DNA from 2 places in the Dorea sp. ICN-14282 genome. Region 2 is predicted to be linked to the other one. Evidence: predicted binding sites of a transcription regulator. Region 2 holds the regulator's gene; the other holds the start of a gene.
The links. Region 2 encodes Rex, which represses fermentation and respiration genes when NADH is low (regulators of the CRP and FNR family bind a similar motif). Its sites were predicted from a motif close to ATTGTTAANTANTTAACAAT; they were not measured.

Region 1 (11,021 bases), on a different contig from region 2:
AACATTGATGAATATCTGGGTTATCGCCACGAGATTTCCTGTGATGTGGAAATTCCGAAAGCACATCTGGATGACAGAACTCCGTGCGGTCGGGTTAACCTGACGGAACGAGAGGCATGTGAGAGAGTCTGTGACTTTGAAGGCGTAGAAAACTGTATGACAGAGAAGGAAGCAAAACAAGAGGCATCCAGATGCCTGCGTTGTGATCATTTCGGATATGGAATATTCAAAGGAGGCAGAGAGACATTATGGTAAATCTTACAATTGACGGGCAGGCAATCTCCGTAAAAGAAAATACTACCATTATGGAGGCTGCCGCACAGTATGGAATTCATATTCCGAAGCTGTGTTATCTGAAAGGAATCAATGAGATTGCAGCCTGCCGTGTATGTGTGGTAGAGCTGGAAGGAAAGAATCGGCTGATTACATCCTGCAATAATATGGCGGAAGAAGGAATGGTGATTTATACCAACAGCCCGAAGGTGCGCAGACATCGGAAGGCAAATGTGCAGATGATACTCTCCCAGCATGACTGCGAGTGTGTTACCTGTTACCGGAGTGGAAATTGTTCCCTTCAGAAGATCGCCAACGATCTGAATATTCTGGAGATCCCATACAAGGCAGAGATTGAAAGACAGCCCTGGAATAAGAATTTCCCGCTGATCAGAGATTCTTCTAAATGTATTAAATGTATGCGCTGTATCCAAGTCTGTGACAAGGTACAGAGTTTAAGCATTTGGGATCTGGAAGGAACAGGTTCCAGAACGACCGTAAATGTAGCGGGGCATAAGACGATTGAGGAGGCAGACTGTTCTCTGTGCGGACAGTGTATTACACATTGTCCGGTGGGAGCACTCGGTGCAAGAGACGATACAGAGAAAGTGTGGAATGCCATTGAAGATGAAGAGAAAATTGTTGTTGCACAGGTGGCGCCGGCAGTGCGGGCAGCCTGGGGAGAGAGCTTAGGACTTGCCAAGGAAGAAGCAACCGTTGGAAAAATCTTAGATGCACTTAAGAAAATGGGTGTAGATTACGTGTTTGACACTACGTTTTCAGCAGATTTAACGATTATGGAAGAGGCAAGTGAATTTATAGAGAGGTTCACATCAGGAGAGTTGAAGGAACGGCCGATGTTCACGTCTTGTTGTCCGGGCTGGATCCGGTTTGCGAAGTCGCAGTTCCCGCATTTGGTGAAATACCTGTCTTCGGCAAAATCTCCGCAGCAAATGTTCGGTGCGGTGATGAAGACCTATTTTGCAGAGAAGCTTGACGTATCACCGGAGAAGATTTATACTGTATCCGTTATGCCATGTGTTGCCAAAAAGGGCGAAAGTGAGATGGAATTGTTCTATCAGGAATATGCAGGACGGGATATCGATACGGTGATTACAACCAGAGAGCTGACGCAGATGATTCGTGCAGCCCACATCAATCCGGCAACGCTTCAGGATATAGAGAGCGATCGGCCTATGCAGGATGGATCTGGAGCGGGTGTGATCTTTGGAGCAACGGGAGGCGTTATGGAAGCTGCGCTTCGGACGGCATACTATCTCCTGAAAGGAGAGAATCCAGATGCAGATGCATTTAAGGTGGTAAGAAGTCCTGGGTTCCAGGAGAATCATGGTGTGATGGAAGCGGAGTTTAAGATCGATGATATCCGGGTGAGAACTGCAGTAGTCAGCGGACTTGGAAATACCAGAGCTCTTCTTGAAAAGATCGAAAGAGGAGAAGTCCAGTATGATTTCGTAGAAGTAATGGCATGTCCGGGCGGTTGTGTCGGTGGCGGAGGACAGCCGATTCACGACGGAGAGGAGCTGGCATTTGAGCGAGGCAAGAATCTGTATGATCTGGATCAGAAGTCAGAAATTCGGTTCTCCCATGAGAATCAGGATATTGCACGGATGTATGAAGAGTATTTCGAGAAGCCGATGTCACACAAGGCACATATGCTGCTGCATACAGAGCATAAGGTAAGATAAGAAATAAAATACATAAAGAGATAGAACGCAGACATCAAGGCAGGCATCAGGGAGGAAGATCTATCGGGAGAAAATCTCAGGCATGGCGTCTGGGATTTTCTTTTTGAATTACGAGCCTGCTGGCGGTGAAAGCTGGAAGTGTAGTGGGCATATAAAGTGAAAAAAGATCCTTTCTGTAAGCTTGTTAAAAAAATATCAAAAAAGATATTGACAAATAATTAACAATGCATTATACTTTCAAACATAGTTAAGAAAATAACAAATAGCAATTGACATGGCAATCATTACAGGGAGGATTTATAATATGGCAAAGAAAAAGGAAATGGTTCCAGAGATTATTGATAGTGTAGAAGCATTGGAAGCAAAGATGAAAGCAATGCGTGAAGCGCAGAAAATCTTTGCAACTTATACTCAGGAACAGGTAGACAAAATCTTTTATGAAGCTGCAATGGCAGCAAACAAAATGCGTATTCCACTTGCAAAACAGGCAGTTGAAGAAACTGGCCGTGGAGTTGTGGAAGATAAGGTAATCAAAAATCATTACGCAGCAGAATACATTTACAATGCATATAAAAATACAAAAACTTGCGGTGTGATTGAAGAAGACAGCGCTTACGGAATTAAGAAGATTGCAGAGCCAATTGGATTGGTAGCAGCAGTTATTCCTACTACAAACCCGACATCTACAGCAATCTTTAAAACATTGATCTGTCTGAAGACGAGAAATGCAATTATCATCAGCCCACATCCGGCTGCAAAAGCATGTACAATCGCAGCTGCAAAGGTAGTCTTGGATGCGGCAGTAAAGGCAGGAGCACCAGAAGGTATCATCGGATGGATTGACGTTCCTTCTCTGGAACTTACCAATACTGTTATGAGAGATGCAGACATCATTTTGGCAACAGGCGGACCTGGAATGGTAAAAGCTGCTTACTCTTCCGGAAAACCGGCACTTGGCGTTGGAGCTGGAAATACACCAGTTATCATTGATGATACAGCAGATGTTAAGATGGCAGTTAACTCTATTATTCATTCTAAGACATTTGATAATGGTATGATTTGTGCATCTGAACAGTCTGTAACCGTTCTGGAAAGCGTTTATGAAGAAGTGAAGAAAGAATTCGCATATCGCGGATGCTACTTCTTAAAGAAAGGCGAAGAACTGGATAAAGTTCGTAAGACCATCATTATCAATGGTGCATTAAATAACAAGATTCCTGGAAAATCTGCATACGAGATTGCAAAACTGGCTGGAGTAGAGGTTCCGGAAAATACAAAGATTCTGATTGGTGAAGTAGAGTCTGTAGATATTTCTGAAGAATTTGCACATGAGAAGCTGTCTCCGGTACTTGCAATGTATAAAGCAAAGACATTTGATGAGGCACTTGCAAAGGCAGAACAGCTGGTAGCAGACGGAGGATATGGACATACCGCAGCGCTCTATGTACATCCTGCACAGAAAGAAAAGATTGAAAAACATGCAGCAGCAATGAAGACCTGTCGTATTCTGATCAACACACCATCTTCTCAGGGTGGTATCGGTGATCTTTACAACTTCAAGCTCGCTCCATCTTTGACACTTGGATGTGGTTCCTGGGGTGGAAACTCTGTATCTGAGAACGTAGGTGTAAAACACTTAATCAACATTAAGACGGTGGCTGAGAGGAGAGAAAACATGCTGTGGTTTAGAACACCTGAGAAAGTATACTTTAAGAAAGGCTGTATGCCGGTAGCTCTTGATGAACTGGGAACAGTGATGAATAAGAAAAAAGCATTCATCGTAACAGATTCCTTCTTATATAAAAATGGTTACGTAGCGCCAATTGAAGAAAAATTAGATGAGCTTGGAATTCAGCATACCTGCTTCTACGAGGTTGCTCCAGACCCGACATTACAGTGTGCACAGAAAGGTACAGATCAGATGAGAGCATTTGAGCCAGATACCATTATTGCACTTGGTGGTGGATCTGCAATGGATGCTGCAAAGATTATGTGGGTAATGTATGAACATCCAGAAGCAAACTTTGAAGATATGGCTATGGATTTCATGGATATCCGTAAGAGAGTATATACATTCCCGAAAATGGGTGAGAAAGCGTACTTCGTAGCAATTCCTACTTCTTCTGGTACAGGATCTGAAGTGACACCATTTGCGATCATTACAGATGCAGAGACAGGAGTAAAATGGCCAATCGCTGACTACGAACTGCTTCCAAACATGGCAATTGTAGATGTTGACAATATGATGACACAGCCAAAAGGACTGACCAGTGCATCTGGTATCGACGTAATGACACATGCAATCGAAGCATATGTATCTATTATGGCAACGGATTACACAGACGGTCTGGCTATGAAGGCGGTAAAAGCAGTATTTGAGTATCTGCCATCTGCTTACGAGAACGGAGCAAACGATCCAATCGCAAGAGAGAAAATGGCAAATGCATCTTGTATGGCTGGTATGGCATTTGCGAATGCATTCCTGGGATTGAACCACTCTATGGCTCACAAACTTGGAGCGTTCCACCATCTGCCACATGGAGTTGCAAATGCAGTTCTTTTGACAGACGTTATGAGATACAATGCGGCAGAAGTTCCGACTAAGATGGGAACATTCTCTCAGTATCAGTATCCACATGCACTGGCAAGATATGCAGAGCTTGGACGTTTTGCAGGATGCCAGGGCAAGACAGATGAAGAAGTGTTCGAGAACTTCCTTGCAAAACTGGAAGATTTGAAAGAGAAGATCGGTATTAAGAAATCCATCAAAGAGTATGGTATTGACGAGCAGTACTTCTTAGATACATTGGATGATATGGTTGAGCAGGCCTTCAACGATCAGTGTACAGGCGCTAACCCAAGATATCCATTGATGAAAGAAATGAAAGAAATTTATTTGAAATGTTACTATGGTAAATAAGAAATGTTAATCGGGGACGGAGGTTTTTTGAAAAAACCTCCGTCCCCGATTGCGTTTTACCCTGTCCCTTTTGAAATCCCTGTTCTTCTGGCTGCAAATTGTTAATAAAACAACAAGAAAACAGACAATAAAAAATAAGTTAAAAAAATGTCAAAAAACCATTCGCAAACAAATGAAATAGGTGTATAATTCGACCATGAAAAAGAGGAACGGAAACATTTTCAAGGAGGTAGCGCATATGAAACTGGAAAAAAGCAATCTGATTGTAACGCGGTCTTATAAAGAGGTGTATCAGTGTGAGGATAGTATCGTGAAGGTATTTGCAAAATCACATCCGAAGTCAGCAGTGTTCAATGAGGCACTGAATACTGTTCGGGTAGAAGAGACTGGTTTGGCAATTCCTAAGCTGAAAGAAGTAACCCAGATTGACGGAAAATGGGCGCTTGTGATTGAGCACAAGGATGGTAAGACGTTAGAAGAGATGATGAAGGTAGATCCGGCGAATATAGAGAAATATATGTCTGATTTTGTAGATATGCAGCTGGCGATTCAGGAAAAACAGGCTCCGATGCTGAATGACTTAAAGGAGAAACTGGCGCGCCAGATTAATAGCCTGACGGTGTTGGATGCAACTCAGAGATATGAACTTTGTACCCGGTTAGAGAGCATGCCGAAGCATACAAAGATCTGTCATGGAGACTACAATCCAAGTAATGTGATTGTTGGAAAGAACGGAAAGATGACAGTTGTGGATTGGGCGCATGTGACACAGGGAAATGCCAGTGCAGACGCTGCCATGACCTATCTTCTTTTTGCACTTAAGAGTCAGGAAAATGCAGATCTGTATTTGAATCTGTTCTGCAAGAAGAGTGATACGCCAAAGCAGTACGTACAGCAGTGGCTTCCAATTGTGGCAGCTGCACAGCTTGAGAAAGACAATGAGCTTGAGAAGGATTTCTTAATGAAGTGGATTGATGTTATGGATTACCAGTAAGGAAGATCGAGCTTGGAGATCTTGTTGCTAATTGGGAATCCCTGCAGATTATAATAGAAGTAGGAAGAGAGAATCGGGACGTATGCATGTAGCAGCATATGTCCCGGTTCTCTTTTGCAAATGAGATGGAGGAAATCCTGTAAATGAGATGGGGTAAATCCTGAATTGCTTTATAGTATGAAGTTTGATAGAATAAGAGCTAGAACGTGAAACGGGAGGGACACATATGAAAAAATATGAAGAAGAACACTATCGTTACGAGCGGATTCAAGATAAGATTTATCCATGGATTAAGAAAGAATTGATAGACCTTCATGCGTTGAATGGGAAGCATATTTCAGAAAATGACACGCCGGTAGTGTCATTTATTGGAGATTTAAAGATTATATTTGTTATAAAGCGTGAGGAAGATGTGTATGAAGTTTTAAAGGACAACATGCTTCCGCCGGAGTGTAATATTGAAGCGTTATATCAGAAGGCGTGTGAGAATCTGGTACAGGATGTAGAATTTGTAATTGCAAATACCTGGTATGGAGGATTTGGAATTCTCGCAGATGGACACAATGAGGCGAGTTCTCTGTGCTTTAAACATATCTGGCAGGTTTGCGCGGACAAATTGAAGGATGATATATTGATTATGGTGCCGGCAAAGGATACGGTGCTGTTTGCTCCGGCATCTAACGAAGATGCTGTGGAAAAAATGAAGGAACATGCGAGTGGCGCCTATGAGCAAAGTGCTGACCGAATTAGCATGAAGCAGTTTCTCTTTTCACAAGAGGGGAAGGAATTGACTGTTTATGAAGATTAAGACACGAATGATAGGATTTGATCTGGACGGAACGCTTCTTACGACGGAAAAAGAGTTGACGAAGCGTACCAAGGATGCGATGGAACGGGCAATTGCTCAGGGAATTGAACTTCTGCCTGCAACAGGAAGGACCCTGTGCGGTATCCCTAGAGAGGTACTTGAATTTCCGGGAATTCGATATGCCTTGACGGCAAACGGCGGAAGAATTGTGGAAGTAAAGACTGGAAAAACGATACTGGAGCGTCTAGTGATGCCGGATACGGCACGAAAAGTACTGACAATCCTGGAGAAATACGATACCATGTGTGAACTTTATTATGATGGCCAGGGATATGCTTTGGAGGAAAAATTAGCATCGATAGAGCAATATCTTCCGGAAGCTCCGATGGCACGCTATGTGAAAGCGACTCGTAAGGGGGTATCGGATTTATGGAAACTATTTGAGGAAGAAAATCGAGCAATGGATAAGCTGCAGGGCTTGTTTGTAAATTATGAAGATAAGCTGGATGCGATTGAAGAGCTAAGAGAAGTGCCGGGGATTGAAGTGACGGGTGCGCTTAACAATAATATTGAGGTAAATGCAGCAGGAGTCAACAAAGGAGCTGCGCTTGTAGAACTGGGAGCGAGTATGGGAATTGCCAGGGAAGAGATTATGGCATTTGGAGACGGAGCAAATGATATTCATCTGATGCGGGAAGTTGGAAGTGGCGTGGCGATGTCCAATGCTATTGAAGCGGTAAAAGAGGCGGCAGATTACATTGCAGGAAGCAATGACGAGGACGGCGTGGCAGAATTTCTCGAAACCTATGTGTTAGACAGAAAATCATAGAAAAGGAGACGAAGATGTTAGATATTTTAAAAGTAATTATTCTTGGAATTGTGGAAGGAATTACCGAATGGCTTCCAGTCAGCAGTACCGGTCATCTGATTTTGGTAGGAGACTTGTTAAAACCGAGTATGAGCGATGCTTTTATGGAGATGTTCAATGTGGTGATTCAGCTGGGTGCGATTATGGCGGTTGTGGTGATCTATTTCCATAAGCTGAATCCATTTTCGCCAAAAAAGACAGAAAAGCAAAAGCTTCTTACCTGGCAGATGTGGATTAAAGTGTTAATTGCATCGGTACCGGCAGGAATTGTTGGAGTCTTGTTTGATGATATTTTGGATAAATTGTTTTACAAGTCCGTTCCGATTGCGGTGATGCTGATCGTTTATGGCGTGTTGTTTATTGTAGTGGAAAACAGAAACAAACATACGAGACCATCTGTTACAAAGATTTCAGAATTATCGATTCAGATGCTGTTGATTATCGGCGTGTTCCAGATGCTGGCTCTGATTCCGGGAACTTCCAGATCCGGTGCGACGATTGTTGGAGCTCTTTTGATAGGAGTTTCCAGAGAAGTGGCGGCAGAGTTTACATTTTTCCTTGCTATTCCGGCGATGTTTGGGGCAAGCTTTTTAAAATTAATCAAATTTGGATTCCATTTTACCGGTGCTGAATTCGGACTTCTGATACTGGGATGCGTGGTATCCTTTAGCTTGTCCGTGATAGCAATCAAGTTCCTGATGGGATATATTAAAAAGCACGATTTCAAAGTCTTTGGTTATTACCGAATTGTGCTGGGGGGATTGATTTTAGTGACATCTCTGATTACGAAAGTGATTGCATAAAATAGATGATTTATGCATAAAAAGATGTTCGATGCATAAAAATACTGTTTAAAACGTGGGTTTTTGCAAAAATATGTAAAAACCCACTTGATTTTTTTGAAATACGTGGTAGTATATGTAATAGCTTTTGTATTTTTATGCAATGAAAATGAAAAATGGAGGAATAAAGTTATGAAAATGAAAAAATTAGTCAGTGTATTATTAGTAGCAGCATGCAGCGTATCTTTGGTCGCATGTGGAGGAAAGAAAGAAGAGAAAAAGGCAGAGGAAGATAAGGCACTTGTAATGGCAACGAATGCGGAGTTCCCTCCATATGAGTATTATGAAGGAGAAGAAGTTGTCGGTATTGATGTAGATATTGCAAAGGCAGTTGCTGAAGAGTTAGGAATGGAATTGAAGATTGAGGATATGGCATTCGATTCCGTTATCCCAGCAGTATCAAGTGGAAAAGCTGACATTGCGTTGGCAGGATTGACCGTGACTGACGAGCGAAAAGCGAACTTAAACTTTACAGATACTTATGCAAAGGCAACACAGGTAATCATCGTAAAAGAGGACAGTGCGATTGCAGGACCAGACGATCTGGAAGGTAAGAAGATCGGCGTTCAGCTCGGTACGACAGGAGACCTGTACGCAAGTGATATTAAAGATGCAGAGGTTGAGCAGTACAACAAGGGATTTGAAGCAGTTCAGGCAACTATGCAGGGTAAGATTGACGCAGTTATTATTGATAGTGAGCCGGCAAAAGAATTTGTTGAAGAAGCAGAAGGACTTAAGATTCTGGATGAAGCCTTTACAGAAGAAGAATATGCAATCGGTATTGCAAAAGATAATGACGAACTGCTTGAGAAAGTAAATAAGGCATTAAAAACTTTAAAAGAATCCGGAAAATTGGATGAGATTGTAGCAGAATACATCAAGGCTGACGCAGAGTAAGCCGGAGAGTGAATGGGGAAATAGGTATGTTGCAGACATTACAGGATAGGTTCGTTACGAATTTTATTGCAGATGATCGCTGGAAATATATCTTGGAAGGACTTGGAGTTACACTTAGAGTCACCTTCTTTGCGGTATTGATCGGTATTGTGATTGGATTTATGGTTGCGGTTGTACGCTCCACTTATGACAGAACAGGAAAGCTGAAAATCTTAAATCTTTTTTGCAAATTATATTTGACCGTGATCCGCGGTACACCAGTGGTTGTACAGCTGTTAATTATTTACTTTGTAATTTTCGGAAGTTCTGATATAAGCAAAACACTTGTGGCAGTGATGGCATTCGGTTTGAACTCCGGCGCGTACGTAGCCGAGATCTTCCGATCCGGAATCATGTCCATTGACAATGGACAGTTTGAGGCGGGACGAAGCCTTGGATTTAATTATGTGCAGACGATGATTCATATCATTATGCCTCAGGCCTTTAAGAATGTGCTTCCGGCACTTGGAAATGAGTTTATCGTATTGTTGAAAGAGACGTCAGTATCTGGCTATATTGCGCTTCAGGATCTGACAAAGGCAGGAGATATTATCCGAAGCCGTACTTATGATGCATTTATGCCGTTGATTGCCGTTGCGCTTATCTATCTTGCAATGGTACTGATATTTACCAAGCTGGTAAATATGCTGGAGAGGAGGTTAAGGAGCAGTGACCATTAATCGTGGAGAAACATTAATTAAAGTAGAAGACGTACATAAGATTTTCGGGGAACTGCATGCACTTAACGGAGTTTCTAACGAAATTAAAAAGGGCGAGGTTGTTGTGGTGGTAGGCCCGTCTGGTTCGGGGAAATCTACTTTCCTTCGTTCTTTAAATCTGCTGGAGGTTCCATCCAGAGGACATATTTATTTTGAAGGTGTAGATATTACCGACAAGAATGTAGACATTAATAAACACAGACAGAAGATGGGAATGGTATTCCAGCATTTTAATTTGTTCCCACATAAAACCATTCTTCAGAATATTACGCTTGCACCGATAAAGCTTCTTGGAAAGAGTAAAGAAGAAGCGGAAGCTTGTGGAATGAAGCTCTTGGAGCGCGTAGGTCTGGAAGCAAAGGCAAATGCGTATCCTTCTCAGCTGTCCGGTGGTCAGAAGCAGAGAATTGCAATCGTCCGTGCACTGGCAATGGAACCGGATGTGATGCTCTTTGATGAGCCGACATCTGCGTTGGATCCGGAGATGGTTGGAGAGGTTTTGGAGCTGATGAAACAGCTTGCAAAAGAAGGAATGACCATGGTGGTTGTGACACATGAGATGGGATTTGCAAAAGAAGTGGCGTCCAGAGTAATTTTTGTAGATGAAGGACAGATTAAGGAAGAGGGAACTCCGGAAGAGTTCTTTGAACATCCGAAGGATCCAAGACTTCAGGAATTTTTGTCCAAGATTTTATAAAGCTTCTTATATTAAAAACAAAAAATTATGATACAAATAAAAACTGCTGCAAGAGGCTGATATTCAGTCGCTTGCAGCAGCTTTTTGATTCGTTCTTTTAAAGTGATTTTTTTCGGAGAATATTTAATACGATAGCTCCGATAGATCCGCCAATCATCAAAATTGTTCCGATAATCAGGAATACGCGGCCTGGTCCGTAATTTACAAGAGAGCCGGCATCGTTCAAGCTGTTTACCTCGAGGCAGAGAAAGAATACCA
Region 2 (11,021 bases):
CTTTTTCACTTCTTCCGACGGATACAGCCCATAAGTCGCAATCCCTGCTCTTACCAAGTCGAGCTCAGCTTCCGGCAGATCAATGATTCCAGCACTATTGCAGCAGTGATAGTTTTCAAAAGTAACCCCGGATTTTTCCAGCCGTTCCTTCATCCACATATATTTTTCAAACTGCTGATTTGTAAAACTCTTCTCTGTCTCGTCAGCCTTGGCAAAATGCGTAAACATACCTTCTGGTATCAATCCCGGAAGTTTGCTGATTTCTGCGATTGCACGAGCACTTGCCTCTTCTATCGGAAATCCGATTCTTGACATTCCTGTGTCCAGTTTCACATGGATATAGGCTTTCTTCCCCATTTCACAAGCAAGATCGGATACTTCCTTTGCCATTTCTTCTGTATAAACCGTCATGCGAATCTCCTGGGCAATCATCTCTCTTCGCTGATCCGGGAAAATGCAGCCCAATACCAGAACAGGTCTCGTAATGCCAGCTGTTCTTAAGATCACGGCCTCGTCGAGGGTTGCCACAGCAAAGCCCCATACATATTCCTTCTCTTCCAGCATTTTCGCAATGGGAACCGCGCCATGGCCGTACCCATCTGTTTTGATGACAACGATCATTTTCGCACTGCCGCTTAAATTCTTTTTCATCATCTCTATATTATATTCCACTGCATCCAAATTGATCCTTGCACATACTCTTGTATAGTTTTTCATACCCTTATTCCTCCAACTCGTTCCACGCTCCCGCAAGAAATTCGATCAAATCTCTTGCCATCACACTGTAAGTTCCTTTTCTCTCACGCGCCAGATCTCCGGCTCTTCCGTGCAGATATGTCCCCAGAACCGCGGCCTGATAGCCTTCCATTCCCTGTGCCATAAGACCTGCGATTATGCCGGACAGCACATCGCCGGAACCGGCTTTCGCCATCGATGCATTCCCCGACAGATTGACACTTGCTTTTCTTCCCTTCGACGCAATAACCGTGCGGGCATCTTTTAACACACAGGTTAAACGATGCTGATCGGCAAAGCTTTTTATCACGTCCATTCTGGAAGAGCGAATCTCCTCAATCGTTAAGTCTGTAAGCCTTGACATTTCCATCATATGCGGAGTAAATACCAGATCATCCACAGACAATGCATCCAGATATTTTTTGTGAGCGGCGATCAGATTCAATCCATCTGCATCTACCAGACATGGAACACGCACATTTTCCAATGTAGCACGCAGAATCTTTCGTGCCTTCTCCGTCGTCCCGATCCCCGATCCAACACAGACTACATCGGCCCATTTCAAAAGCCTTAAAAGCTCTCCCTGATCATAGAGATCATAGGTTGTGACGATTGCCTCCGGCAGCAGCTGCTGCAGAACCACACGGTTCTCCTCAGCTGTATAGATCTGTACCAGACCTGCGCCTGCCATATAAGCTGCATAAGCATTCAAATACGCCGCTCCTGCCATGCCTTTGCTTCCGGCAATCACAAGAACCTTGCCGTAGGTTCCCTTGTTAGAATCTGCTCTTCTTATCGGAAGAAGCTTTCGATAATCTTCCCGCTCGTAAGCATAGGTAAGATTGGAATCTTTCTCTGCCTTTGTCAGGTCAATTCCAATATCTTCTACAAATACCTTCCCGGCATAACGTTTCCCCGGATACAGTGCAAGTCCCAGCTTGGTTGTCTGAAACGTCACCGTCACATCCGCCTGAAATGCGATTCCCATCACAGCTCCATGATCTGCTGAAATTCCAGATGGCAGATCTACTGAAAATTTCTGTGCATCAGCTTCATTCATCTGTTGAATCACCTGTACGTATCTGCCAATAATTTCCCGGCCTAATCCCACGCCAAAAATGGCATCTACGATGAGACTGTAATCCCCCGGCTCATATCCTTCCAGAATCTGCGTTCCCGTCTCTTTAAGAAGACGCATCTGATGCTTCGTCTCTTCCGTACAGCTGGAGCTATTGCCGACTAGAAATACCGTAACCTCCTTCCCTCTTTCTGCCAAAAGCCTTGCAATCGCAAAGCCATCGCCTCCATTATTGCCCGACCCGCATACCACACAAGGTCTGGATAAATCCATGCCGAGTTCATCCATAACCCTCACACAACTTTCGGCCGCTCGCTCCATCAATGTAAGCGACAAAACCCCTTTCTCCTGTATGGTATACTGATCCGCCATCTTCATCTGACGACTGTTTACCAAATACTCCATCCTGCTACCCCCCCTGTCATATTTTTTATTTCAATGAAAAAAGACGCATAGAGACAAGCCTGTCTGCACATGCCTGTCCTTACACGTCCCTGTGTTGTTCTTGCTTATTTTTGATGTTCTTCGTTATATCGGCTGATATTATATGACAACTGCATAAGACTCTCCGAGAGATGAACATTCTCTACAATCACATTGTCCGGCAGATTCAGGTCAATATGTGCAAAATTCCAGATTGCACGGACACCGTTCTCTACCAGCATATCAGCTACTTCCTCTGCTTTATCTTTCGGAATCGTAAGAGCTGCAATGTCTACCTCATTGTTCGCAACGAAGGATCTAAGCTCATCCATCATCCGAATCGGAACCCCGCGGATCGTCACTCCCGCAAGTCTTGGGTTCACATCAAAGATTCCCTTTAAGATAAAGCCTCTCTTTTCAAAGGCTGCGTAATTAGCCAGCGCCTGTCCAAGATTACCCGCTCCGATAATAATGATATTATGGTCTTCTTCCAGTCCCAGAATCTTGCCTATCTCTGTGTACAGATACTTTACATTATATCCATATCCCTGTTGTCCAAACCCTCCAAAGTTGTTCAGATCCTGACGGATCTGAGACGCAGTTACGTTCATTCGTTTACTCAAATCATTTGAGGAAATTCGTTCTACTCCGCCTTCTAGCAGTTCTCCCAAATATCTGTAGTATCTTGGCAGCCTGCGAATCACTGCCTGAGAAATCCCTCTATCTTCCAATCATCTCACCTTCCATTCTAGAAAACATTATATAGAATTTTCCTTTCAAAGTCAAACTTTAAGTTGTTTTTTCTCCTATTTTCGATATAATAGAAACGGAAAAACAAAGGAGGAAATTATGGTACTAGCATGTCACGGAATTACAAAAGCTTTCGGTGAAAATACGATTGTCACCGATGGTTCTTTTCATATAGAAGACCATGAAAAGGTGGCTTTAGTCGGCCCTAACGGCGCCGGAAAATCCACCCTTTTGAAAATGATTGTAGGTGAACTTTCACCTGATCACGGAGACGTGATCCTTACCAAGGGAAAAACTCTTGGATATCTTGCCCAGCATCAGGACATGTCCGGCAGCGCGACCATCTACGAGGAAGTCCGCCTTGCCAAGGCAGATCTGATCGAAATGGAATGTCAGATCCGCTCCATCGAACAGGAGCTGCCTTCTCTCGAAGGAGAAACGTTATCTGCAAGGCTGGAGACTTACAACCGGCTGATGGCAGAATTCGAACGACAGAACGGTTACGCCTACGAAAGCGAAATCACCGGAGTCCTCAAAGGACTTGGCTTTACGGAAGACGATTTTTCCAAACCTGTATCTACGCTTTCCGGTGGTCAGAAAACCCGGGTATCCTTAGGAAAACTTCTGCTGACCAAACCGGACATTCTACTTCTTGACGAGCCTACCAACCACCTGGATCTTACTTCCATCGCTTGGCTGGAAACGTATCTTCTCAACTATCAGGGAGCGGTTCTTATCGTCTCCCATGACCGCTATTTCTTAAATCGTGTTGTCACCAAGGTGTTGGAAATCGAACTGGGACAACTGTCCACCTATCTTGGAAACTATGCAACATACGCTGAGAAAAAACAGCAGGTTCGAGAAGCAAGGCTCAAAGAATATCTAAAACAGCAGCAGGAAATCAAGCATCAGGAAGCCGTCATTGAAAAGCTTCGCTCTTTCAACCGGGAAAAATCCATTCGCCGAGCCGAAAGCCGGGAAAAGATGTTAGAAAAGATGACTCCTGTAGAAAAACCAATAGAAGTAAATACACAGATTCAACTGACACTGGAGCCTTCCTGTATCAGCGGAAACGATGTACTTAAAGTGGAACATTTAAGCAAATCTTTTCCAAATCAAACGCTGTTCCAAGACATCAGCTTTGAAATAAAACGCGGAGAACACGTTGCCATAATCGGAGACAACGGAACCGGAAAGACAACGCTTCTTAAAATTTTAAACGAGGTACTTCCGGCAGATGGCGGAACCTTTATCCTTGGCACGAATGTCCACATCGGCTATTACGATCAGGAACACCATGTGCTGAATATGGAAAAAACGATTTTTGATGAAATTTCTGATTCCTATCCATCACTTACCGGTACTCGAATCCGAAATATGCTCGCCGCCTTTCTTTTTACCGGCGATGACGTATTCAAACGGATCAAGGATCTAAGCGGCGGAGAACGCGGACGCGTATCTCTGGCAAAACTAATGCTGTCCGAAGCAAATTTCCTGATTCTCGACGAGCCTACTAACCATTTGGACATTACTTCCAAGGAAATTCTGGAAAAAGCATTAAATGACTACACAGGAACGATCCTGTATGTATCCCATGACCGTTACTTTATCAATCAGACAGCAACCCGGATTCTGGATCTGGTCAATCAGACTTTCATAAACTATATTGGAAACTATGACTACTACTTGGAAAAGAAAGAAGAACTGACAAAAGCTTACGCTTCCACTCCAGCAAACACCTCTTCTCTTCCTTCCACCAACACCACTTCGGTATCCGAAGGCAAACTAAGCTGGCAAGAACAAAAAGAAGCTCAGGCAAAGGAGCGAAAACGCCAAAATGATCTTCGCAAAACAGAAGAACGAATTACACAGTTAGAAGAACGGGACGGCGAAATCGACCAGCTGATGATGGAGGAAGAAATTTTCACTAATTCTGTGAAATGCCAGGAACTGGCTCACGAAAAGGCCGCGATCGCTGAAGAATTAGAAGAACTGTACCTAAGATGGGAAGAATTGGCAGAGTAGAGAATTCAATTTGGGACGGAGTAAAGTTTCATTTTACTCCGTCCCAAATTATGTTTACAACCCTTTACAATTTTTGCAGGTATTACAGTTTTTCTGCAATCGCTTTGATAAATGCTTCACTGTTTAATACAGTTGGATTTGGAATTGTCGTAATCAATGCCAGATCCTTGGTCATCTTTCCTTCTTCAATGGTATCGATCGTTGCCTTTTCAAGCTTGTCTGCAAATGCCATTAATTCTGTATTCCCATCCATTTCTCCGCGCTTTCTCAATGCTCCTGTCCAGGCAAAGATGGTTGCCACAGAGTTCGTAGAGGTCTCTTCCCCTTTCAGGTGCTTATAATAATGACGCTGCACGGTTCCATGAGCTGCCTCATACTCATAATACCCTTCTGGAGACACTAATACGGACGTCATCATAGCCAAAGAGCCAAATGCAGAAGAAACCATATCGCTCATAACATCACCGTCATAGTTCTTACATGCCCAGATATATCCGCCTTCTGACTTCATTACACGAGCTACCGCATCATCAATCAATGTATAGAAATATTCAATTCCAGCTGTCTTAAATTTTTCTTTGTATTCTGCGTCATAAATCTCCTGGAAAATATCCTTAAAAGTATGGTCATATTTCTTAGAGATGGTATCCTTGGTTGCAAACCACAGATCCTGCTTGGTATCCAGCGCATAACTAAAGCAGCTTCTTGCGAAACTCTCAATAGAACCATTTAAGTTGTGCATTCCCTGCACAATTCCGGCTCCTGCGAAGTTATGTACCAGTTCTCTCGTCTCAGACCCATCTTCTGCCGTATAGACAAGCTCTACCTTTCCTGCTCCCGGAATCTTCATCTCGGATCCCTTGTAAACATCTCCATATGCATGTCTTGCAATGGTGATCGGCTTCTTCCAGTTCTTCACGCAAGGCTCAATTCCCTTCACAACGATCGGCGCACGGAATACCGTTCCGTCTAAAATCGCACGAATGGTACCGTTTGGACTTTTCCACATCTCTTTCAGATCGTATTCTTCCATACGGGCAGCATTTGGCGTAATTGTCGCACATTTCACCGCCACTTTATACTTCTTTGTCGCATTTGCGGAGTCGATCGTCACCTGGTCATTGGTCTCATTTCTGTGCTCCAATCCCAAATCATAGTATTCTGTATTCAGTTCAATAAATGGCTCCAGAAGATTCTCTTTAATCATCTTCCAAAGAATCCGGGTCATTTCATCTCCATCCATCTCCACAATCGGAGTCGTCATCTTAATCTTCGCCATCTGCTTTCCTTCTCCTTTTCTCTTCGTTTCAATCTGATGCATCTTTTACAGATGCAGATTCTCCATCACATTCATAATATGCTGGTTAGCAAGCCGTTCCGCCAGATTAGCATCCTTTTTCCGAATCGCCTCCAGAATTGCCCGATGCTCATCAATGGACTTCTCCGCCCGCTCTTTTTCTCCTACCGACATGGTTCTCGCCATCTTGACATACTTATGAAAATCGGATAATACATGTTCCAGTATACGACTATTAGACGCCTCATACAAGACCTTATGAAACTTTCCGTCAAGATCTGATACTTGTTTTGCTTTTCTCTGTCCTTGTTTCTTCAAATGAAATTCGGATAACAGAACGATTTCTTCCAGTTCCTCGATCTGCTGATCGGTAATATGCACTGTCGCCCACTTGGCACATAAGCCTTCCAGAAGAGAGCGAATCTTATAGATATCATGGACATCTTTTTTGGTGATTCCTTTTACATAAGCGCCCTTGTTTGGAACGATCGTCACCAGACCTTCCAGCTCCAACTGACGCAGAGCTTCTCTGACCGGCGTTCTGCTGACTCCTAATTCCTCTCCGATAGACACCTCTCTTAATTCATCATTTTCCTGATAAACACCAGATAAAATATCTTCTCTCAGTCTTTGAAATACCTTTCCCCGAAGGGACTGATCCTGATATTCTTCCATCTCTTTTCCTCTTTTTCTTTCAAACCTTCTCTTTCAGCCTCCTGAAAGATCATAAAATACTCCTATGATTACTTAGACAAGTTCTATGCCAAGCGTCTTGCACGCATCGTCAATCACCTGCAGCAATTCCTCATCCGTAAGCACCGTCACACGACCGCTTTCATATTCTTTGTCCACCCAGGCTTTCACCATCCGAACCAATTCGGAATTTTTATCCACCTGCTTTTCTTTTGAAAGACAAAACCAGGTATTGATCCAATGAGCAATTCCCGCCAGACCGGATGTGTTGGATACTGCTACAAGCGGTGGCTTTCCAAGGAACTTTTCCGTATCAAAAATATTATAAATCTCTTCATTTTTCAACAGGCCGTCTGCATGAATTCCTGCTCTTGTTACATTGAAGTTCTTTCCAACAAAGGGCGTTCTGGATGGTATACAGTATCCGATTTCTTTCTCATAATACTCTGCCAGTTCCGTAATAACTTTGGTATCCATACCATCTAACGTACCTCGAAGCTGTGCGTACTCAAATACCATAGCCTCCAGAGGCGTATTCCCGGTGCGCTCCCCGATTCCAAACAAAGAGCAGTTCACGCCGCTTGCTCCGTAAAGCCATGCAGTCGTAGAATTGCTGACTGCTTTATAGAAATCATTGTGCCCATGGAACTCAATCAGTTCACTTGGAACCCCTGCATGTACACGAAGTCCATAGATAATTCCAGGAATCGATCTTGGGATCACCGCTCCCGGATAATTAACTCCATATCCCATCGTGTCACAGACACGGATTTTCACCGGAATCTGATATTCCTTCATCAGATTCATAAGTTCCAAGCAGAACGGAATCACAAATCCATAAATGTCCGAACGGGTAATATCTTCCAAATGACATCTCGGACTTATTCCTGTCTCCAGGCATTCTCTTACTACAGATAAATAGTGATCCATACATTCCCGCCTGGTCATTTTCATCTTGTAGAAAATATGATAATCCGAACAGCTGACTAAAATTCCCGTTTCTTTCATTCCAATCTCTTTTACCAATTCAAAATCTTTCTTATTGGCGCGGATCCAACTGGTAATCTCCGGGAACTGATATCCTTTCTCCATACATTTATAGACAGCGTCCCTGTCTTTTTTGCTGTACAGGAAAAATTCACTCTGACGGATCTTTCCTTTTGGTCCTCCAAGCTGATGAAAATAATCATAAATTTTCACAATCTGCTCCGTACTGTAAGGCGCCCGTGACTGCTGTCCATCCCGGAACGTGGTATCTGTAATCCAGATTTCATCCGGCATACTGTGTGGTACGATTCTGTCATTAAACGCAATCTTCGGAATCTCATCATAGTGAAAGAGATTACGGAATACGTTCGGAGTATCCACATCCACCAGCGGATACATGTGCTCTTCTAACTGTAGCAGATTCGTATGTTTATCCAGATATACTTTTCGATTCTCCATCTTCGTTCTCTCTCTTTCTTTCATGTTGTATCATTGTATACAATTATACACTTCTTCAGCGCTATGTCAAGATAAAGTGATATAGAATTGTCAATGATTTTCCCGACTTTCTATTGTCCGTTCCTTTTCTGCCCCTTATAACAGAACCAAAGGAGCTACAACTACGAGGGCGCCGGTACAACCGACGCCCTCGCTTCTTTTTCTGTATTAATATAATTTTGCTCCAATCTCTCTTGGACGCAGCCCCTCGTCTTCTAAAGCTTTCATAATCTCGTGCTTATGCTCCGTTCCAAACGCTTCCATCGTAATCCGAAGTTCTACTGCCGCATTACGGTTGGTGCTGACGAACTGATTGTGCTCCAGTTTAATAACATTTCCGTTGGCATTGGCAATGGTAGATGCCACACGTACCAGCTCTCCTGCCTTATCTGGAAGAAGAACGGATACAGAGAAGATTCGATCTCTCTGAATCAATCCATGCTGTACGATCGAAGACATGGTAATCACATCCATATTACCACCGCTTAACACAGACACTGCCTTTTTCCCTTTCAGGTCAAGCTGCTTTAATGCCGCTACCGTAAGAAGTCCTGAATTCTCTACGACCATCTTATGATTCTCAACCATATCAAGGAATGCGCCAATTAATTCATCATCTTCCACTGTGATAATCCGATCAATATTCTCCTGCGCATATGGGAAAATATTTTCTCCTACTCTCTTAACCGCTGTACCATCGGCAATGGTATTGGCGCTTTCTAACGTCACTGGTTCTCCTGCCTGAATAGCCGCCGTCATGCTGGCTGCCGCCGCAGGCTCCACACCGATTACCTTAATCTTCGGATTCAGCATTTTAGCAAGGGTAGACACACCCGTAATCAGTCCGCCTCCGCCGATCGGACAAAGAATATAGTCTACCGTAGGCAATTCCTGTACAATCTCCATTGCAATGCTACCCTGTCCGGTTGCTACATCCAGGTCGTCAAATGGATGAACAAACGTATAGCCATGCTCTTCTGCCAGCTTCAGTGCGTAAGCACATGCATCGTCATAGACGTCTCCATGAAGCACGACTTCTGCTCCATAGCTTTTCGTACGGTTTACTTTGATCAACGGGGTCACCGTAGGCATAACGATCGTAGCCTTACATCCGAACTTCTGAGCCGCATAAGCAACGCCCTGTGCATGATTTCCTGCCGATGCAGTGATCAGTCCGCGGGATCTTTCTTCTTCGCTCATGGTACTGATCTTATAATATGCTCCACGTACTTTATACGCTCCTGTATACTGCATATTTTCCGGCTTCAGATAGATCTTCCCTTCTGTCTGTTTGCTCAGATACTCACTGTATACCAGTTTGGTTGGAAGGGTAACCTTCTTGACCAATTCACTTGCCTGTTCAAATTTTTCCAATGTCAACATCTCTTATTCCTCCTCTTTTGGTTGATCAAACAAAGCCCGTACAAACGCATCTGCATCAAATTTCTGCAAATCGTCTATAGTCTCTCCTACTCCAATATATTTCACCGGGATTCCAAGCTCCGCCTGAATAGCCACTGCAATTCCGCCTTTGGCAGTTCCATCCATTTTAGTGAGAATAATTCCCGTAATATCGGCCACCTCGTTGAATTCTTTGGCCTGCTGCAGCGCATTCTGACCCGTGGTAGCATCTAACACTGCCAGCGTCTCCCGGAAGGCTTCTGGGTACTCACGGTCAATAATCCGATTCATCTTACGTAATTCTTCCATTAAATTTTTCTTATTGTGAAGACGTCCCGCCGTATCACAGAGTAACACATCTGCATGTCGCGCCTTTGCTGCCGCAACCGCATCATATACAACAGCTGCAGGATCTGACCCTTCCTGTCCGCCTATGAGTTCCGCTTGTGCACGGTCTGCCCATTCCTTAAGCTGCTCTCCGGCCGCTGCACGGAACGTATCGGCCGCCGCGAGGATAACTTTTTTCCCATCTGAGCGAAGTTTGCCAGCCAGCTTTCCGATGGTCGTCGTCTTGCCGACACCGTTCACACCAATTACCATCACGACGGACTGCTTCTCCTCGAATTCGTAGGCGGTCTCGCCTACATTCATCTGCTCTTTGATGCTGTCAATCAGAATCTGTCGGCAGTCAGCCGGTTCCTTAATATGACGTTCTTTCACTTTTGCCCGAAGATCGTCTAAAATGTCATAGGTTGCCTGCACACCCAAATCTCCCATGATTAAAACTTCTTCCAGTTCCTCATAAAAATCTTCATTGATGTGACTAAAGCCATTGAAAATGCTGTCCATGCCAGATACGATATTCGCTCGCGTCTTACTAAGCCCGGACACCAGACGGCTGAAAAATCCTTTTTTCTCTTTCTGCTCTTCTGCCATATGCTCATCCCTCATCTTTCTTCTTTCTCTACTGATCCAGTTCTTCTTCTAAAAGGCTGACCGATACCAGCGTCGAAACCCCCTTCTCCTGCATGGTAATTCCATAGAGACGGTCTGCTGCCGTCATCGTTCCTCTTCTGTGCGTAATCACGATGAACTGGGTATTCTCTGTCAGCTTGTGTAGATACTGCGCAAAAC

Region 1: adhE (bifunctional acetaldehyde-CoA/alcohol dehydrogenase) is a predicted target of Rex. The motif match lies at 2,186-2,205, and genes of this name have one in related genera.

What each region holds. Positions count from the first base shown of each region.
Region 1 is NZ_JBBKBH010000002.1:123,066-134,086, reverse strand. It holds gene WKT00_RS05895 (NAD(P)-binding protein) at 1-255, shown strand, start outside; gene WKT00_RS05890 ([FeFe] hydrogenase, group A) at 249-1,979, shown strand; gene adhE (bifunctional acetaldehyde-CoA/alcohol dehydrogenase) at 2,284-4,899, shown strand; gene WKT00_RS05880 (phosphotransferase) at 5,138-5,893, shown strand; gene WKT00_RS05875 (hypothetical protein) at 6,120-6,701, shown strand; gene WKT00_RS05870 (Cof-type HAD-IIB family hydrolase) at 6,691-7,530, shown strand; gene WKT00_RS05865 (undecaprenyl-diphosphate phosphatase) at 7,545-8,372, shown strand; gene WKT00_RS05860 (basic amino acid ABC transporter substrate-binding protein) at 8,544-9,308, shown strand; gene WKT00_RS05855 (amino acid ABC transporter permease) at 9,335-10,027, shown strand; gene WKT00_RS05850 (amino acid ABC transporter ATP-binding protein) at 10,017-10,763, shown strand; gene WKT00_RS05845 (zinc ribbon domain-containing protein) at 10,861-11,021, opposite strand, start outside.
Region 2 is NZ_JBBKBH010000001.1:559,207-570,227, forward strand. It holds gene alr (alanine racemase) at 1-717, opposite strand, end outside; gene WKT00_RS02725 (NAD(P)H-hydrate dehydratase) at 722-2,218, opposite strand; gene WKT00_RS02730 (redox-sensing transcriptional repressor Rex) at 2,323-2,967, opposite strand; gene WKT00_RS02735 (ABC-F family ATP-binding cassette domain-containing protein) at 3,086-5,011, shown strand; gene WKT00_RS02740 (NADP-dependent isocitrate dehydrogenase) at 5,094-6,290, opposite strand; gene WKT00_RS02745 (GntR family transcriptional regulator) at 6,336-6,983, opposite strand; gene WKT00_RS02750 (2-isopropylmalate synthase) at 7,056-8,447, opposite strand; gene ilvA (threonine ammonia-lyase) at 8,655-9,869, opposite strand; gene ftsY (signal recognition particle-docking protein FtsY) at 9,873-10,823, opposite strand; gene smc (chromosome segregation protein SMC) at 10,852-11,021, opposite strand, start outside.